2 regions of the Geobacillus sp. ZGt-1 genome follow, and region 2 is predicted to be linked to the other one. Evidence: predicted binding sites of a transcription regulator. Region 2 holds the regulator's gene; the other holds the start of a gene.
The links. The regulator LexA, encoded in region 2, represses DNA repair genes until DNA is damaged. The targets are predictions, from matches to a motif close to CGAACATATGTTCG.
Positions count from the first base shown of each region.

Region 1: the regulator LexA is predicted to act here: its motif matches at 9,576-9,589, upstream of recN (DNA repair protein RecN).

Region 1 is NZ_LDPD01000023.1:277,784-290,039, reverse strand. It holds gene accB (acetyl-CoA carboxylase biotin carboxyl carrier protein) at 1-244, shown strand, start outside; gene accC (acetyl-CoA carboxylase biotin carboxylase subunit) at 260-1,615, shown strand; gene VU18_RS10135 (Asp23/Gls24 family envelope stress response protein) at 1,626-2,027, shown strand; gene nusB (transcription antitermination factor NusB) at 2,220-2,612, shown strand; gene folD (bifunctional methylenetetrahydrofolate dehydrogenase/methenyltetrahydrofolate cyclohydrolase FolD) at 2,672-3,526, shown strand; gene xseA (exodeoxyribonuclease VII large subunit) at 3,538-4,884, shown strand; gene VU18_RS10115 (exodeoxyribonuclease VII small subunit) at 4,881-5,111, shown strand; gene VU18_RS10110 (polyprenyl synthetase family protein) at 5,115-6,008, shown strand; gene dxs (1-deoxy-D-xylulose-5-phosphate synthase) at 6,256-8,148, shown strand; gene VU18_RS10100 (TlyA family RNA methyltransferase) at 8,152-9,000, shown strand; gene ahrC (transcriptional regulator AhrC/ArgR) at 9,057-9,506, shown strand; gene recN (DNA repair protein RecN) at 9,633-11,354, shown strand; partial or broken gene spoIVB (SpoIVB peptidase) at 11,628-12,256, shown strand, end outside.
Region 2 is NZ_LDPD01000013.1:319,383-323,407, forward strand. It holds partial or broken gene VU18_RS19425 (methionine gamma-lyase family protein) at 1-285, shown strand, start outside; gene VU18_RS05790 (MerR family transcriptional regulator) at 362-763, shown strand; gene glnA (type I glutamate--ammonia ligase) at 803-2,137, shown strand; gene lexA (transcriptional repressor LexA) at 2,201-2,824, opposite strand; gene yneA (cell division suppressor protein YneA) at 2,977-3,282, shown strand; gene VU18_RS05810 (recombinase family protein) at 3,302-3,955, shown strand.

The sequences.
Region 1 (12,256 bases), on a different contig from region 2:
CAACTTGCATCAAATTACTTCGCCGATGGTCGGCACGTTCTACGCAGCGCCGGCGCCGGACAAGCCGCCGTATGTGAAGCCGGGCGACAAGGTGAAAAAAGACACGGTTGTCTGCATCATCGAGGCGATGAAGCTGTTTAATGAAATTGAAGCGGAAGTCGATGGCGAAATTGTCGAGGTGTTGGTGCAAAACGGCCAGCTCGTCGAATATGGCCAGCCGTTGTTTTTAGTCAAGCCTGAATAAGGGAGAGAACGGACGATGATCAAAAAAGTGTTGGTGGCGAACCGCGGGGAAATCGCCGTCCGCATCATCCGCGCCTGCCGCGAGCTTGGGATTGAGACGGTCGCTGTCTTTTCGCAAGCCGACCGCGACGCCTTGCACGTGCAGCTGGCTGATGAGGCGTACTGCATCGGGCCGACCGCTTCGAAAGACAGCTATTTAAATTTCACAAACATTATGAGCGTCGCCACGCTGACTGGCTGTGACGCCATCCACCCCGGTTACGGGTTTTTGGCGGAAAATGAAGCGTTCGCCGAGCTGTGCCGTGAATGCAACGTGACATTTATCGGCCCAAGTCCGGAAGCGATTGCAAAAATGGGCATTAAAGACATCGCTCGCGAGACGATGCGCGAGGCGGGGGTGCCGATCGTGCCTGGGTCGCGCGGGGTTATCGAAAGCCTTGATGAGGCGCGGGCGATTGCCGAAGAGATCGGCTATCCGGTCATCATTAAAGCGACGGCCGGCGGCGGCGGGAAAGGAATCCGCGTCGCCCGCGACGAAGGCGAGCTCGTCAAAGGCATCAACATCACCCAGCAGGAAGCGGCGACGGCGTTTGGCAACCCAGGCGTCTATATTGAAAAATATATCGAAGATTTCCGCCATGTCGAAATTCAAGTGCTCGCTGATTCGTACGGCAATACGATTCATCTCGGTGAGCGCGACTGCTCGATCCAGCGCCGGCTGCAAAAACTGGTCGAGGAAGCGCCGTCGCCGGCGCTTGACGACGAGATGCGCCGGAAGATGGGCGAGGCGGCGGTCAAGGCGGCGAAAGCGGTCAACTACACCGGCGCCGGTACGGTTGAATTTATTTATGACCACCGGAACAAACAATTTTACTTCATGGAGATGAATACGCGCATTCAAGTCGAGCATCCGGTCACTGAACTGATCACCGGTGTCGATTTGGTCAAGGAGCAAATCCGCATCGCCGCCGGTGAAAAGCTGTCGATCACCCAAGAGGACGTCACGTTTAACGGCTGGGCGATCGAGTGCCGGATCAACGCCGAAAATCCAGCGAAAAACTTTATGCCGTCGCCGGGGAAAATCGCCATGTACCTGCCGCCGGGCGGCCCGGGCGTGCGCGTCGATTCCGCCGTCTATCCAGGCTATACGATCCCGCCGTATTATGATTCGATGATCGCCAAATTGATCGTTCATGCGCCGACGCGTGCGGAAGCGATCGCCCGCATGAGACGGGCGCTTTCGGAGTTTATCATCGAAGGCATTCATACAACGATTCCGTTCCACATAAAATTAATGGAGCATGAGAATTTTCAAAGCGGTGAGTTTAATACGAAGTTTTTGGAGTTATATGATATTATGAAGGCGGAATAGGAGGTGCCTTATGTCTGAGCATGTCTTTGAAACAGAGCAAGTGTACCCGGCGCTCGGCAAGGTGGAAATTGCACCGGAAGTGATTGAGGTGATCGCTGGCATCGCGGCGTCAGAAGTCGACGGCATCGCGCAAATGCGCGGCAATTTTGCCGCCGGCGTCGCCGAGCGGTTTGGAAAGAAACACCATGGCAAAGGCGTCAAGGTTGATTTGCGCGACGACGGCGTCGTCATCGATCTTTATTGCCTCGTCCAGTTTGGCGCATCGATTCCGAACGTGGCGAAAAAGGTGCAGGAAAATGTGCGCCAGGCGCTTTGGAACATGACCGGCCTCGAGGCGAGCGAAGTGAACGTTCATATCGTCGGCATCCAGTTTGAGGGCGGCAAGCAGGAACAAGGCGTGGTCGAACAGTGATCTCGCAAGGCAGTTGCTTTTTCGGCGGCTGCCTTTTTGTTTTTTTGGCCAAAGTTTGTTATTGTAATGAACGAGGCCGTTATGGCGCAACCAACGGCAGCGCGAATGATTTGTGGGAAAAGGCTGGCTTTTTCCGAAAAATATGATATGATTTCATTGTGAATGTTCGTTTTTTTGGAAAGGGGGACCGCCATGAAGCGGCATGAAGCACGGGAAAAGGCGTTGCAGGCGCTGTTTCAAATCGATGTCGGACGCATTCCACCAGACGAGGCGCTCCACAATGTCACGGGCGGCGGCGACATCGACCCGTTTTTGCGCCAGCTCGTCTTTGGCGTCGTCGAGCACCAGGAGGAGATTGACGAGCTGTTGCGCGCCAATTTGGAAAAATGGACGCTTGAACGCGTCGCCAACGTTGACCGCGCCATTTTGCGCATGGCGACGTACGAGATGAAATACGCCGATGATGTGCCGGTAAGCGTCAGCCTCGATGAGGCGGTCGAGCTGGCGAAAAAATTCGGCGATTGGAAATCCGGAAGTTTTGTCAACGGCGTGCTTTCGAAAGTGAAGGCGGCGCTGCAAAAATAAAACCGGCTGCATCGCGGGCAGATATCGAACGATGAACGAGGAGAGGGGAACGAAACACGATGACAGCACAAATCATTAGCGGAACGGAGATGGCGAGGACGATTCGCACCGCATTGGCGGATGAAGCCGCACAGTTGAAAGCGGACGGCGTTGAGCCGGGGCTGGCCGTCATTCTAGTCGGCGACGATCCGGCATCGCATTCGTATGTAAAAGGAAAACAAAAAGCGTGCGCCGAGGTCGGCATTCGCTCGTTCCTTTACACGTTTCCGGCGGCGATCGACGAAGAGACGCTGCTTGCGAAAATCCGCGAGTTAAACGTCGATCCGGCGGTGCACGGCATTTTAGTGCAGCTGCCGCTGCCGGATCACATTTGCGAATGGTCGGTCATTGAAACGATCGCACCGGAAAAAGATGTCGATGGGTTTCACCCGATCAATGTCGGAAAAATGATGATCGGCCAACGGGCGTTTCTCCCTTGCACTCCGCATGGCATTTTAGTGATGGTGCAATCGGCCGGCATTGACATCGCCGGCAAGCACGTCGTCGTCGTCGGCCGAAGCAACATCGTCGGCAAACCGGTTGGCCAGCTGTTTTTGCGCGAACATGCCACCGTCACCTACACTCACTCGAAAACGCCGGATTTGGCCGCCATCACTCGGCAGGCGGACATTTTGATCGTCGCTGTCGGCAAGGCGCGCCTCATCGGCCCGGAACACATCAAGCCCGGGGCGGTCGTCATCGACGTCGGCGTCAACCGGCTTGAGAACGGCAAATTGTGCGGCGATGTCGATTTTGACGCTGTGAAAGAAGTGGCTGGCTATATTACGCCGGTGCCGGGTGGAGTCGGGCCGATGACGATTACAATGCTCTTGCACAACACGATTGAAGCGGCACGGCAGCTGGCCGCAAAGTGAGGGCAGGATCAGTGGAAGTGAAATATGTGACGGTCGGGGCGTTGACGAAGTACATCAAACGCAAGTTCGATGTCGACCCGCATTTGCGCGATCTATGGGTGAAGGGCGAGATTTCGAATTTTAAGCAGCATTCGCGCGGCCATATGTATTTTACGTTGAAAGACAGCCAAGGACGCATTGCCGCCGTCATGTTCGCCGGCTACAACCAGCATTTGCCGTTCCGCCCTGAAGATGGGATGAACGTGCTCGCGCGCGGGGAAATTTCCGTCTATGAACCGAACGGCAACTATCAGCTTTATGTCAAAGAAATGCAGCCGGAAGGTGTCGGAAGCCTCTATTTAGCCTACGAACAGCTGAAGCAGCGGCTCGAGGCGGAAGGGTTGTTTTCGCCGGTCCATAAAAAGCCGCTTCCAGCTTTCCCTCGCTGCATCGGCGTCGTTACATCGCCGACTGGAGCGGCGGTGCGCGATATTATGACGACGATTCGCCGCCGCTATCCCCTCGCTAAAGTCATTTTGTTTCCAGCGCTCGTTCAAGGGGACGGGGCGGCGCCCTCCATCGTGCGCGCCATCGAGCGGGCGAATGCGTTCGGCGAGGTTGATGTGCTGATTGTCGGCCGCGGCGGCGGCTCGATCGAAGAATTGTGGGCGTTCAATGAAGAAATCGTCGCCCGCGCCATCTTCGCCTCAAAAATACCGATTATTTCCGCTGTCGGCCATGAAACAGATTTTACGATCGCCGACTTTGTCGCCGATTTGCGGGCGCCGACGCCGACGGCAGCAGCTGAGATGGCGGCGCCGCATGTTGGGGAGCTCGCTGAGCGGCTCGCCGAGCGGAAATGGCGGCTCATCCGCGCCATGAAAGAGCGGCTTGCCGCTGATAAAGAGCAGCTTCGCCGGCTGCAAGGATCCTACGCATTCCGCTATCCCAAGCGGCTCTATGAACAAAAAGAACAGCAGCTTGATGCGTTGCTTGAGAGGCTTAGCCGCCAACGCGAACGGCTCGTCGACAAACATCGTCAGCGGCTGCATGAGCTTGACATGAGACTATGGCGGCACCATCCAGCTGCAGAGCTTGAGCGGATGAAAGAACGGCAAAAGGCGGCCGCCAATGCGCTGGAAAAAGCGATGCGCACCGCGGTGGAGCGCCATCGGTTCCGCTTTCGCTCCAACCTCGCCCGGCTTGAGGCGCTCAGTCCGCTTCGCATCATGGAGCGCGGCTACAGCTTGGTGTACAATGAGCAGGGCGAGCTCGTGAAACGAACGAACCAGCTTCGAATCGGCGAGCATCTTTCCATTCAAGTTCAAGACGGACGAGTCGATTGTCAAGTGACGGGAGTGGAGGAAAAACACGTATGAGCGAAGAAAAAGAGATGACGTTTGAAGAAGCGATGAAAAAACTGGAGGAAATCGTCGAAAAGCTCGAGGAAGGGAACGTGCCGCTTGAGGAGGCGATCGCCTTTTTTCAAGAAGGCATGAAACTGTCCAAGCTTTGCCATGATAAATTGCAGCATGTGGAGAAACAGTTGGAGTACATGCTGCGCGAAGACGGCGAGCTTGTCCCTTTTTCGCCGGAGGAGGAGTGACGGGTGGCGCAGCTTTCGGTTGAACAGTTTCTCAACGAACAAAAACGGGCCGTCGAGGCGGCGCTTTCCTCCTATATGGCGCGGCTTCGTGGGCCGGAGACGCTGAAAAAGGCGATGGCCTACTCGCTTGAGGCCGGCGGCAAACGAATCCGCCCGCTTTTGTTGCTGGCGACCATCCAAGCGCTTGGCAAAGACCCGGCGATCGGTCTGCCAGTCGCTTGCGCCATTGAAATGATCCATACGTACTCGCTCATTCATGATGATTTGCCAAGCATGGACAACGATGATTTGCGGCGCGGCAAACCGACGAACCATAAAGTGTTCGGCGAGGCGATGGCCATTTTGGCCGGGGACGCCTTGCTTACGTATGCGTTTCAATTGATCGCCGAGGTTGATGACGACCGCGTTCCGCCTTCCGTCCGGCTGCAGCTCATCGAGCAGCTCGCGAAGGCGGCCGGCCCGGAAGGCATGGTCGCTGGACAGGCGGCTGATATGGAGGCGGAAGGAAAAACGCTGGCGCTTGCGGAACTGGAATACATCCACCGCCATAAGACGGGGAAAATGCTGCAATACAGCGTGCACGCCGGCGCCCTGCTTGGCGGCGCCGATGGTCGGCAGACGCGCGAACTCAACGAGTTCGCCGCACATTTAGGCCTCGCCTTTCAAATTCGCGACGATATTTTGGACATTGAAGGAATGGAAGAAAAAATCGGCAAGCGAGTCGGCAGCGACCGCGACAACAAGAAGGCGACATATCCGGTGCTTCTTTCGCTAGGCGGTGCTAAAGAGAAACTGGCGTTTCACATTGACGCCGCGAAGCGCCATTTGCAGCAAGCCAAAATCGATGACGCGGTGCTGGCCTACATTTGCGAGCTTGTCGCGGTCCGCGACCACTGATGCGGGGCGGCCGCCTCTTGTTCCCGTTGTTCGCTTTCCTGCGGGGCGGAGGCGGCCTTGTTTTTTTGGTTGTTTTCCGCCGGGCGGCCGCCGCAAGTTCTATAGATACACCACAAAACGCGTCCTAGTGGTGACGGGCTGCGTTGGCGGGAAAAGTCGATTTTTCGCGCCGGATCATGTATAATAATACTACCTGTACGAGGAGAAACGGCTCGGAGAACGACAGAATGAAAGCGAGTGATCTTTGTTGGACTTGACAAAAATTGACCATCCGCGCGTTGTCAAAAACATGTCCATTCCTGAGCTGAAACGGTTAAGCGCCGAGATTCGGCGGTTTTTAATTGAGAAGTTGTCGAAAACAGGCGGACATATCGGCCCGAACTTAGGGGTCGTCGAGCTGACGATCGCCCTCCACCGCGAATTCGACAGCCCAAAAGACAAGCTCATTTGGGATGTCGGACACCAGTCATACGTGCATAAAATTTTGACCGGACGCGCCGCCGCGTTTGACACGCTCCGCCAATACAAGGGGCTGTCCGGGTTCCCGAAACGGAGCGAAAGCGAGCATGACGTGTGGGAAACGGGCCATAGCTCGACGTCGCTGTCGGCGGCGATGGGAATGGCGATCGCCCGTGATTTGAAAGGGACGGATGAATACATCGTGCCGATCATCGGCGACGGGGCGCTCACCGGCGGCATGGCGCTTGAGGCGCTCAACCATATCGGGCATGAGAAAACGGATATGATTGTCATCTTAAATGACAATGAAATGTCGATCGCTCCGAACGTCGGCGCGTTGCACAACATCCTCGGTCGGTTGCGCACCGCCGGCAAATACCAGTGGGTGAAAGATGAACTGGAGCTGCTGCTCAAGCGCATCCCAGCGGTCGGCGGCAAGCTGGCGGCGACCGCCGAGCGGCTGAAAGACAGCTTGAAATATTTGCTTGTCTCCGGCGTGTTTTTCGAAGAGCTCGGGTTTACGTATTTAGGCCCGGTCGACGGCCACGATTTTGAGGATTTGCTTGAGAACTTGCGCTATGCGAAGAAGATGAAAGGCCCCGTGCTTGTGCATGTCATCACGAAGAAAGGGAAAGGATACAGTCCGGCGGAAAACGACAAAGTCGGCACATGGCACGGCACAGGGCCGTACAAAATCGAAACCGGCGCTTTTGTCAAAACGAAAGAGGCCGGTCCGTCATGGAGCGCGCTTGTCAGCGAAACCGTGCGCCGGCTCGCTCGCACCGACCCGCGCATCGTCGCGATTACGCCGGCGATGCCGGTCGGCTCGAAGCTGGAAGGGTTCGCAAGCGAGTTTCCCGATCGGATGTTTGATGTTGGCATCGCCGAGCAGCACGCGACAACGCTCGCGGCTGGATTGGCGACGCAAGGGATGAAACCGTTTTTGGCCATTTATTCGACATTTTTGCAGCGCGCCTATGACCAAGTCGTCCATGATGTATGCCGGCAAAACTTAAATGTCTTTTTCGCCATTGACCGTGCTGGGTTGGTCGGGGCGGACGGCGAAACGCACCAAGGGGTGTTTGACATCGCCTTTTTGCGCCATGTGCCGAATTTGGTGTTGATGATGCCAAAAGACGAAAACGAAGGACAGCACATGGTGTACACCGCCATCCGCTACGACGACGGGCCAATCGCCATGCGTTTCCCGCGCGGCAACGGGCTTGGCGTACCGCTTGATGAGGAGCTGAAAGAAATCCCAATCGGCACGTGGGAAGTGTTGCGCGACGGCTGCGATGCGGCGATTTTGACGTTTGGCACGACGATTTCGATGGCGCTTAAGGCGGCCGACGAGCTGGCGAAAGACGGCATATCGGTGAAAGTCGTCAACGCTCGCTTTTTGAAGCCGATGGACGTGGCGATGCTTCACGAACTGCTTGAGAGCCGCCTGCCGATCTTAACGGTCGAAGAGGCGGTGCTGCAAGGCGGCTTTGGCAGTGCTGTGTTGGAGTTTGCTCATGATCATGGTTATCACGGAGCGGTCATCGAACGGATGGGCATCCCGGACCGCTTTATCGAACATGGAAGCGTCAGCGAGCTGCTCAATGAAATCGGGCTGACGTCGACCCATATCATCGACCGCATCAAAACGATGGTGCCAAGAAAACAGAAAAGGGCTTGAGACATGAAAGGAAAAAAAGAACGGCTCGATGTGCTGCTTGTCGAACGAGGGCTGGCGGAAACGCGGGAAAAGGCGAAGCGAGCGATCATGGCCGGGCTTGTCTATTCAAACGACGTTCGACTCGATAAGCCCGGGGAAAAAGTGCCGGTTGACATTCCGCTTGAGGTGAAAGGCAACCCGCTTCCGTACGTCAGCCGCGGTGGGTTGAAACTGGAAAAAGCGTTGCGCGAGTTTCATATTCGCGTGGAAAATAAAATTGTTCTTGACATCGGCGCGTCGACCGGCGGTTTCACCGACTGCGCCTTGCAGCATGGGGCGAAGCTGACGTATGCCGTCGATGTCGGCTACAACCAGCTTGCTTGGAAGCTGCGTCAAGACGAGCGCGTCGTTGTGATGGAGCGGACGAACTTCCGCTACGTGACGCCGGATCAGTTTACGAAAGGGCTGCCGGAAGTAGCTGTCATCGATGTCTCGTTTATTTCGCTGCGGCTCATTTTGCCGGTCGTCAAGACGGTCATGGTGCCGGGCGGCGATGTGATTGCGCTCGTCAAGCCGCAGTTTGAAGCCGGCAGGGAAAAGGTCGGCAAAAAGGGGATTGTTCGCGACCCGAACATTCACGAGGAAGTGCTCGAATCGATCATTCAATTCGCCTGCGCGGAAGGGTTCGATGTTCTTCATTTAACGTATTCACCGATTACCGGCGGCGACGGCAATATTGAATTTTTGCTTCATGCTGCCTATCCTGGAGGAAACCGGGAGGGAGAAAACCGACTGCCAGCATCCGTCGCCGACGTGGTGAGCGAGGCGCATGCCCGATTGCGGGCGGGGAGCGTGGAGCCAAGCGGCAAATAGCGTCGGCGGGACGGACAATCTGCTCTGCACTTTGAAAAGCGGGGAGGTGGCGCAATGTGAACAAAGGGCAAAGGCATATTAAAATTCGCGAAATCATTATGAACCATGACATTGAAACGCAAGACGAGCTTGTCGACCGGCTGAGAGAAGCTGGCTTTAACGTCACCCAGGCGACCGTCTCGCGCGACATTAAAGAAATGCAGCTCGTCAAAGTGCCGATGGCCAACGGCCGCTACAAGTACAGCCTTCCGTCCGACCAGCGCTTCAATCCGTTGCAAAAGCTGAAGCGGGCGCTTGTTGATGTGTTTGTGAAGCTTGACGGAACGGGCAACTTGCTTGTGTTGCGGACGCTGCCGGGCAACGCCCATGCCGTCGGCGTCTTGCTCGACAATTTGGATTGGAACGAAATCGTCGGTACGATTTGCGGCGACGATACGTGCCTGATCATCTGCCGTACTCCGAAAGATGCGGAAAAAGTGTCCGACCAGCTGTTGTCCATGCTCTAGGCGAGGACCGGCCCAGCTCCCGTTCCACGTTCAAGGACGGAACGACAGGGCGGTCCTCGTTTGCAAATCCGAACATACGTGCTATAATCAAAAGTGGAATCAATCGGACAGGCAAGGAGTGGTGAAATGCTCGCCGAGCTGTCGATTAAAAATTTCGCCATTATCGAGTCGCTCTCGTTGTCGTTCGACAAAGGGCTGACGGTGTTAACCGGCGAAACGGGAGCCGGCAAATCGATCATCATCGACGCGATTCATTTGTTGATCGGCGGACGCGGCTCCGCTGAATTTGTCCGCTTTGGGGCGGAAAAGGCGGAAATCGAAGGGCTGTTTTTGCTTGATGATGACCGCCATCCATGCTGGCAAAAATGCGCAGACGTTGGCATCGACGCCAGCGACGGCATGATCGTGTTGCGCCGCGATATTTTCGCCAACGGCAAAAGCGTCTGCCGCATTAACGGCAAGCTCGTCACGACGGCGGTGCTGCGCGACATCGGGGCGACGCTTGTTGATATTCACGGCCAGCATGAACATCAAGAACTGATGGATCCGTCCCGCCATCTGCCGCTTTTAGACGAGTTCGGCGGCCTAGAGGCGGCAGAGGCGCTTGCTCGCTACCGCGCCGTCTACGAGCGGTATGAGGAGCTCGGAAACAAATTGAAAAAGCTGAGCGAAAATGAACAGCAAATGGCGCACCGGCTTGATTTGCTGACGTTTCAGCTGCGTGAAATCGAGCAGGCGGCGCTCGAGCCGGGCGAGGACGAGCGGCTGATGGAGGAAAAAGTTCGCATCGTCAATTTTCAAAAAATTTATACCGCGCTGCAGAAAAGCTATGAGGCCCTCTCCGGAGAGGGACGCGGGCTTGATTCCATCGGGGAGGCGATGCGCCATCTCGATGACGTCGCAGGCATGGATGCAGCGCTCAAAGATGCGCATGAAACGACGGCGAACTGCTACTATTTGCTCGAGGAAGTCATGTACAAGCTGCGCGATCAAATTGAGGAGATGGAATACGACCCAGAGCGGCTCGATGCCATTGAAAGCCGTCTCGCGGAAATCGGGCAGCTCAAACGAAAATACGGGGCGACGATCGCCGATATTTTGCACTATGCCGAGACGATCGCCGAGGAAATCGAGACAATCGAAAATCGCGAAACGCATGTGCATGAGCTTAAGCAGCAGCTCGCTCTGGTGACGGACGAGTTGCTCACGGAGGCGAAAAACGTCACCGCTGTTCGGCAAACATATGCCCGGCGCCTGATTGAGCGCATTCATCAAGAACTGAAAGACTTGTACATGGACAAAACGAAATTTGACATCGTATTTGCCAAGCGCGAAGGATCGCTTGACGCCCCCTTGGTCGACGGCGTGCCGGTTAGGTTCCAAGAAGATGGCATCGATGTCGTCGAGTTTTACATTTCGACGAACGTCGGCGAGCCGTTAAAACCGCTCGTCAAAGTCGCTTCCGGCGGCGAGCTGTCGCGCATTATGCTGGCGTTGAAAACGATTTTTTCCAAACATCAAGGAGTGACGTCGATTGTTTTTGATGAGGTCGACACCGGTGTCAGCGGACGCGTCGCCCAGGCAATGGCGGAAAAAATTTACCGCATCGCCAGCCAGTCGCAAGTGCTTTGCATTTCCCATCTGCCGCAAGTCGCTGCGATGGCGGACACGCACTTGTTGATCGCCAAAGAGACGGATGGGGAACGGACGAAAACAGTCGTGAGGAAGCTCAATGAGGAGGAGAAAGTGAAAGAAATCGGGCGGATGATTTCCGGCGTCGAGATGACGGAATTGACGAAACGGCATGCCAAAGAGCTGTTGGAACTGGCGGCGAAAATGAAACATTGATTCCTGTTTCCCCTGTTCGTCGAGGGGAGGCGCATCCCTCTCAAAGCGGGCCGATTCCGCCTGCCTGTTCTGCCTTGGCGCCCGCTTTCCTTAAGAGAACTACGGTGTTTCATAAAGATAAGCAAAAAGCCGCGCGGCTGTCCGGATGCAAGTCCATCCAATTCCGGGCAGCTTTTTTATCGACAGGGCGATTATATTTTCCCCGGTTCAGGCAAAATTAAAACTGTAACCGTTTTTGCATGGTGTAGGCGGGAGCGAGGAGAGTGGACGACATTGAATAAAGAAACGGCGCGAAAAATCGCAGGAGTGCTTCTCCTTGGTATATTGACGGCCATCGCCTTTTCCAAACCGATGAAGGAATATTGGCAAATTCCGAAGCAGCTTGTCCTGTTTGAAGGCGATGCGGTTGAATTTCCTGCCGCTTCCCTTCCCGTGCAAGCGGCCGTCAATGACCGAAACGCTCCCGAAACGCTCAATATTGAGCGAAAAAACGGTTCTCTGTCTGTAAAGGCGAAACGCCGCGGACATGAAACGATGATGTTGCAGGTTGCCGGAATGCCGATCAAGCAAGTGGATGTCAACGTGCTGCCGACGCTCAAAGTCATTCCCGGCGGACAATCGATCGGCGTCAAGCTCAATACCGTCGGCGTTCTTGTCGTCGGTTACCACCTTGTCGAAACCGAAAACGGGAAAAAATCGCCGGGAGAGGCAGCCGGCATTCAAGTCGGCGACATCATTATCGGCATTAACGGCCAAAAAATCGAAAACATGAGCGACCTTTCCCCTTTCATCGAGGAGGCCGGCAAAACGGGAAAACCGCTTCATCTAAAAATTCTGCGCGATCAGCACTCCATGACGGTGAAGCTCGTTCCGCTGAGAGACAAGCATGACGATGTGTACCG
Region 2 (4,025 bases):
GACGATCCGGAACAAATGGTGGCGTTTTGCCAAGCGATTCAGGCTTCCTCCCCGGTCAACGCTCATTTCACTCCGTATCCGAGCGACATGCCCGGCTATGAAGACAAAGTGATCATGGCCGCCGGCACGTTCGTCCAAGGGGCAAGCATTGAGTTGACGGCCGACGGGCCGTTGCGCCCCCCATATGTCGCGTATGTGCAAGGCGGATTGACGTATTCGCATGTGAAAATCGCCGTCTGTTCCGCCATTCAGCGTTTGCTTGAACAGCGGTTGATTTGTTTGTGAGGAAACATCACGTTTCATTGACTCATTTCCTAACATTATGGTAAAATAAAGGTATCAAAAGCGAGGAGGAATTGGCATGAGCAGCCAAATTCGTCGTTCCATGCCATTGTTTCCGATTGGGATTGTGATGCAGCTGACCGACTTGTCGGCTCGGCAAATCCGCTATTATGAAGAGCACGGCCTCGTTTCGCCAGCGCGCACTGAAGGCAACCGGAGGCTGTTTTCGCTCAATGACATTGACCGCTTGCTGGAAATTAAAGATTTGATCGACCAAGGCGTCAACTTGGCGGGCATTAAGCAAATTTTTGCCGCGCGGGAGGAAGGACGCCACCAGCAGGCGGAGAAAGTCGAAAAAGTAGGAAAACCGAAGCTGTCGGACGAAGAACTGCGCGAAATTTTGCGGAATGAATTGCTGCAGGCCGGGCGGTTCCAGCGCGCATCGCTTCGCCAAGGAGATCTCGCTCGCTTCTTTCATTAATGACGGAAAATGATTTCCGAGCCGGGGAGGAGTTTGGACATGGCAAAATATACGCGTGACGACATTCTACACATCGTCAAAGAGGAAAATGTCAAGTACATCCGCCTGCAATTCACCGATATTTTGGGCACGATCAAAAACGTCGAAATTCCGATCAGCCAGCTGGAGAAAGCGCTTAACAACAAAATTATGTTTGACGGGTCGTCGATCGAAGGATTTGTCCGCATCGAAGAGTCAGATATGTATTTGTATCCGGACTTGGATACGTTCGTCATTTTCCCGTGGACTTCAGAAAAAGGAAAAGTCGCCCGCTTTATCTGCGACATTTACAACCCGGACGGCACGCCGTTTGAAGGCTGTCCGCGCTATAACTTGAAGCGGATGCTGAAAGAGATGGAGGCGCTTGGCTTCAACGCCTTTAACTTAGGAGCTGAGCCTGAATTCTTCCTTTTCAAGCTGGACGAAAAAGGACACCCGACGATGGAGCTGAACGATCGCGGCGGCTATTTCGATTTGGCGCCGACCGATCTTGGGGAAAACTGCCGGCGCGACATTGTGCTCGAGCTTGAGGAAATGGGGTTTGAAATCGAAGCGTCCCATCATGAAGTCGCCCCGGGCCAGCATGAGATCGATTTTAAATACGCTGATGCCGTAAAAGCGTGCGACGACATTCAAACGTTTAAGCTCGTCGTCAAAACGATCGCCCGCAAACACGGATTGCATGCGACCTTTATGCCGAAGCCGATTTTTGGGATTAACGGTTCAGGAATGCATTGCAACCTGTCGCTGTTCCGCAACGGTGAAAACGCCTTTTTCGATCCGAACGGCGACTTGCAGTTGAGCGATACGGCGCGGCAGTTTATCGCCGGTGTGCTGAAGCATGCGCCGAACTTTACGGCGGTGACGAACCCGACCGTCAACTCGTACAAGCGGCTTGTTCCAGGCTATGAAGCGCCGTGCTACGTCGCTTGGTCGGCGCGCAACCGCAGCCCGCTCATCCGCATTCCAGCTTCGCGCGGCATGAGCACGCGCATTGAGGTGCGCAGCGTCGACCCGTCGGCCAACCCATACTTGGCCATGGCGGTGCTTTTAGCCGCTGGGCTTGACGGCATTCGCAACAAGCTCACTCCTCCGGCGCCAGTGGATCGAAACATTTACGTCATGACGAAAGAAGAACGGCTCGAAGAAGGCATTGTCGATTTGCCGGCAACGCTGCATGAAGCGTTGGAAAACTTGAAGTCCGATGAAGTGATGATTCACGCGCTCGGCAAACATTTATTCGAGCATTTCGTCGAAGCGAAAGAAATTGAGTGGGATATGTATCGGACAACGGTTCATCAATGGGAATTGGACCAATATATGGAACTCTACTGATTCATAAAAAAGCTGCCCTGAAAAAAACGGGGCAGCTTTTTTATGGGCGCAGGCCGGCACGAGTCAGTCGAACAGGCGATAGACGCCGATCACTTTGCCGAGAATCGTGCAGTCGCGGACGATGATCGGCTCAAGATGGGCGTTTTCCGGCTGCAGGCGGATGTGGTCTTTTTCCTTGAAAAACCGCTTCACCGTCGCCTCGTTGTCTTCCGTCATGGCGACGACGATGTCGCCGTTGTTGGCCGATGACTGCTGGCGGACGATGACGTAGTCGCCGTCGAGAATGCCGGCTTCGATCATGCTGTCGCCCATCACTTCAAGCATAAACAGCTGCTCCTCGCCGGCGGCGAGCCGCTTCGGCAGCGGAAAGTAGCCTTCGATGTTTTCCACCGCTGTAATCGGTTGGCCGGCCGTCACCTTGCCGATGATCGGCACCGAGATGATCTCCTCTTTTTCTCTCTCCTTGGCCATATCGTTGTCCAAAATTTCAATGGCGCGCGGCTTTGTCGGGTCGCGGCGGATGTACCCTTTGCTTTCTAGGCGCGCGAGATGCCCGTGGACCGTCGAACTTGACGCCAGTCCAACCGCTTCCCCAATTTCCCGCACCGACGGAGGATAGCCTTTTGTTTTTACTTCCTGTTTAATAAACTCTAAAATTTGCTGTTGTCGTTTTGACAGTTTCGTCATTGTTTCACACCTCTCGCCACATCATTTGCCTTCATTATACCATGCGGAAGACGAAAAAACAAACATAGGTTCGAGTTTTTTATTGACACAAACAAATGTTCCTGGCTATAATGAAGGAAAGCGAACAAACATTCTAGAAAGGGTGGGAGGGAATGAGGAAAACGTTGCTGCACTATGTTTTGTTTTCATTTTTGTTTGCGCTCGTGTTGGCAGGGTTCGTTTACGCCAGCAGCCCGGTCGATAAAAAAGAATACGTGACGATCACGGTCGCTCCCGGCGATACGCTTTGGGGGCTGGCAAAACAGTACGAACAGGAACACCATATGCCGCCTGATGAGTTCATCCGCTGGGTCGTCGATGTCAACCATTTGCCGAGCCCGCGTCTTGCCGCCGGTGAACAAATTGTCATTCCTGTGTTAAAATCAAAGCAGGGCGGCTCGGTGGCCGTCAATCAGTGATGGAAAGAAGGGATTGGCCATGAGGGCGGTCATTTACTGCCGCGTCAGCACGGACAAAGCTGAACAGGAAACGTCGCTCGCGAGGCAACGAGATGAGCTCGAGCAGCTGGCGGCCGAGTGTGGATTTGAAGTCGTGAAAGTGATCGCCGAGCAGGCGAGCGGTTATGAAGCCGACCGCGACGGCGTGTTGGAGCTGCTTTCGCTTTGCGAGGAAGGCGAGGTCGATGTGCTGCTCATTCAAGATGAAACGCGGCTTGGGCGCGGCCATGCGCGCATGGCGGTGCTGCATTGCTTGAAAAAGCAAGGGGTGAAAATATACAGCGCCAGCCACCGCGGGGAGATGCCGCTGTCGGAGGCCGATGAGATGGTGTTATCCATCATCGCTATTGTCGAGGAGTACCAAAGAAAAATACATAACGCCAAAATTAAGCGTGGCATGCAGCGAGCCATCGCCAGCGGCTACCGACCGGAGCGGAACCTAAGGCGCCGGGGCGAAAACGCCGGGCGCGATCGAATCGATCTGCCGGTTGAGGAGATCGTCCGCTTGCGCGAGCGCGGACTGACGTTTGCCGATATCGCCGCGACGATGCGAAGCTTCGGCTACGAGGTGTCCAAGGCGACCGTCCATCGGCGTTACCAGGAATATATGGACGAGCAACAAAGGCGGCGTTGATCGTGTACTGCGCCTGGCCCTAAAGCGGCGAGCGGGCAAAGGAAACCAAGATGCCATCGTTGCCATCTTC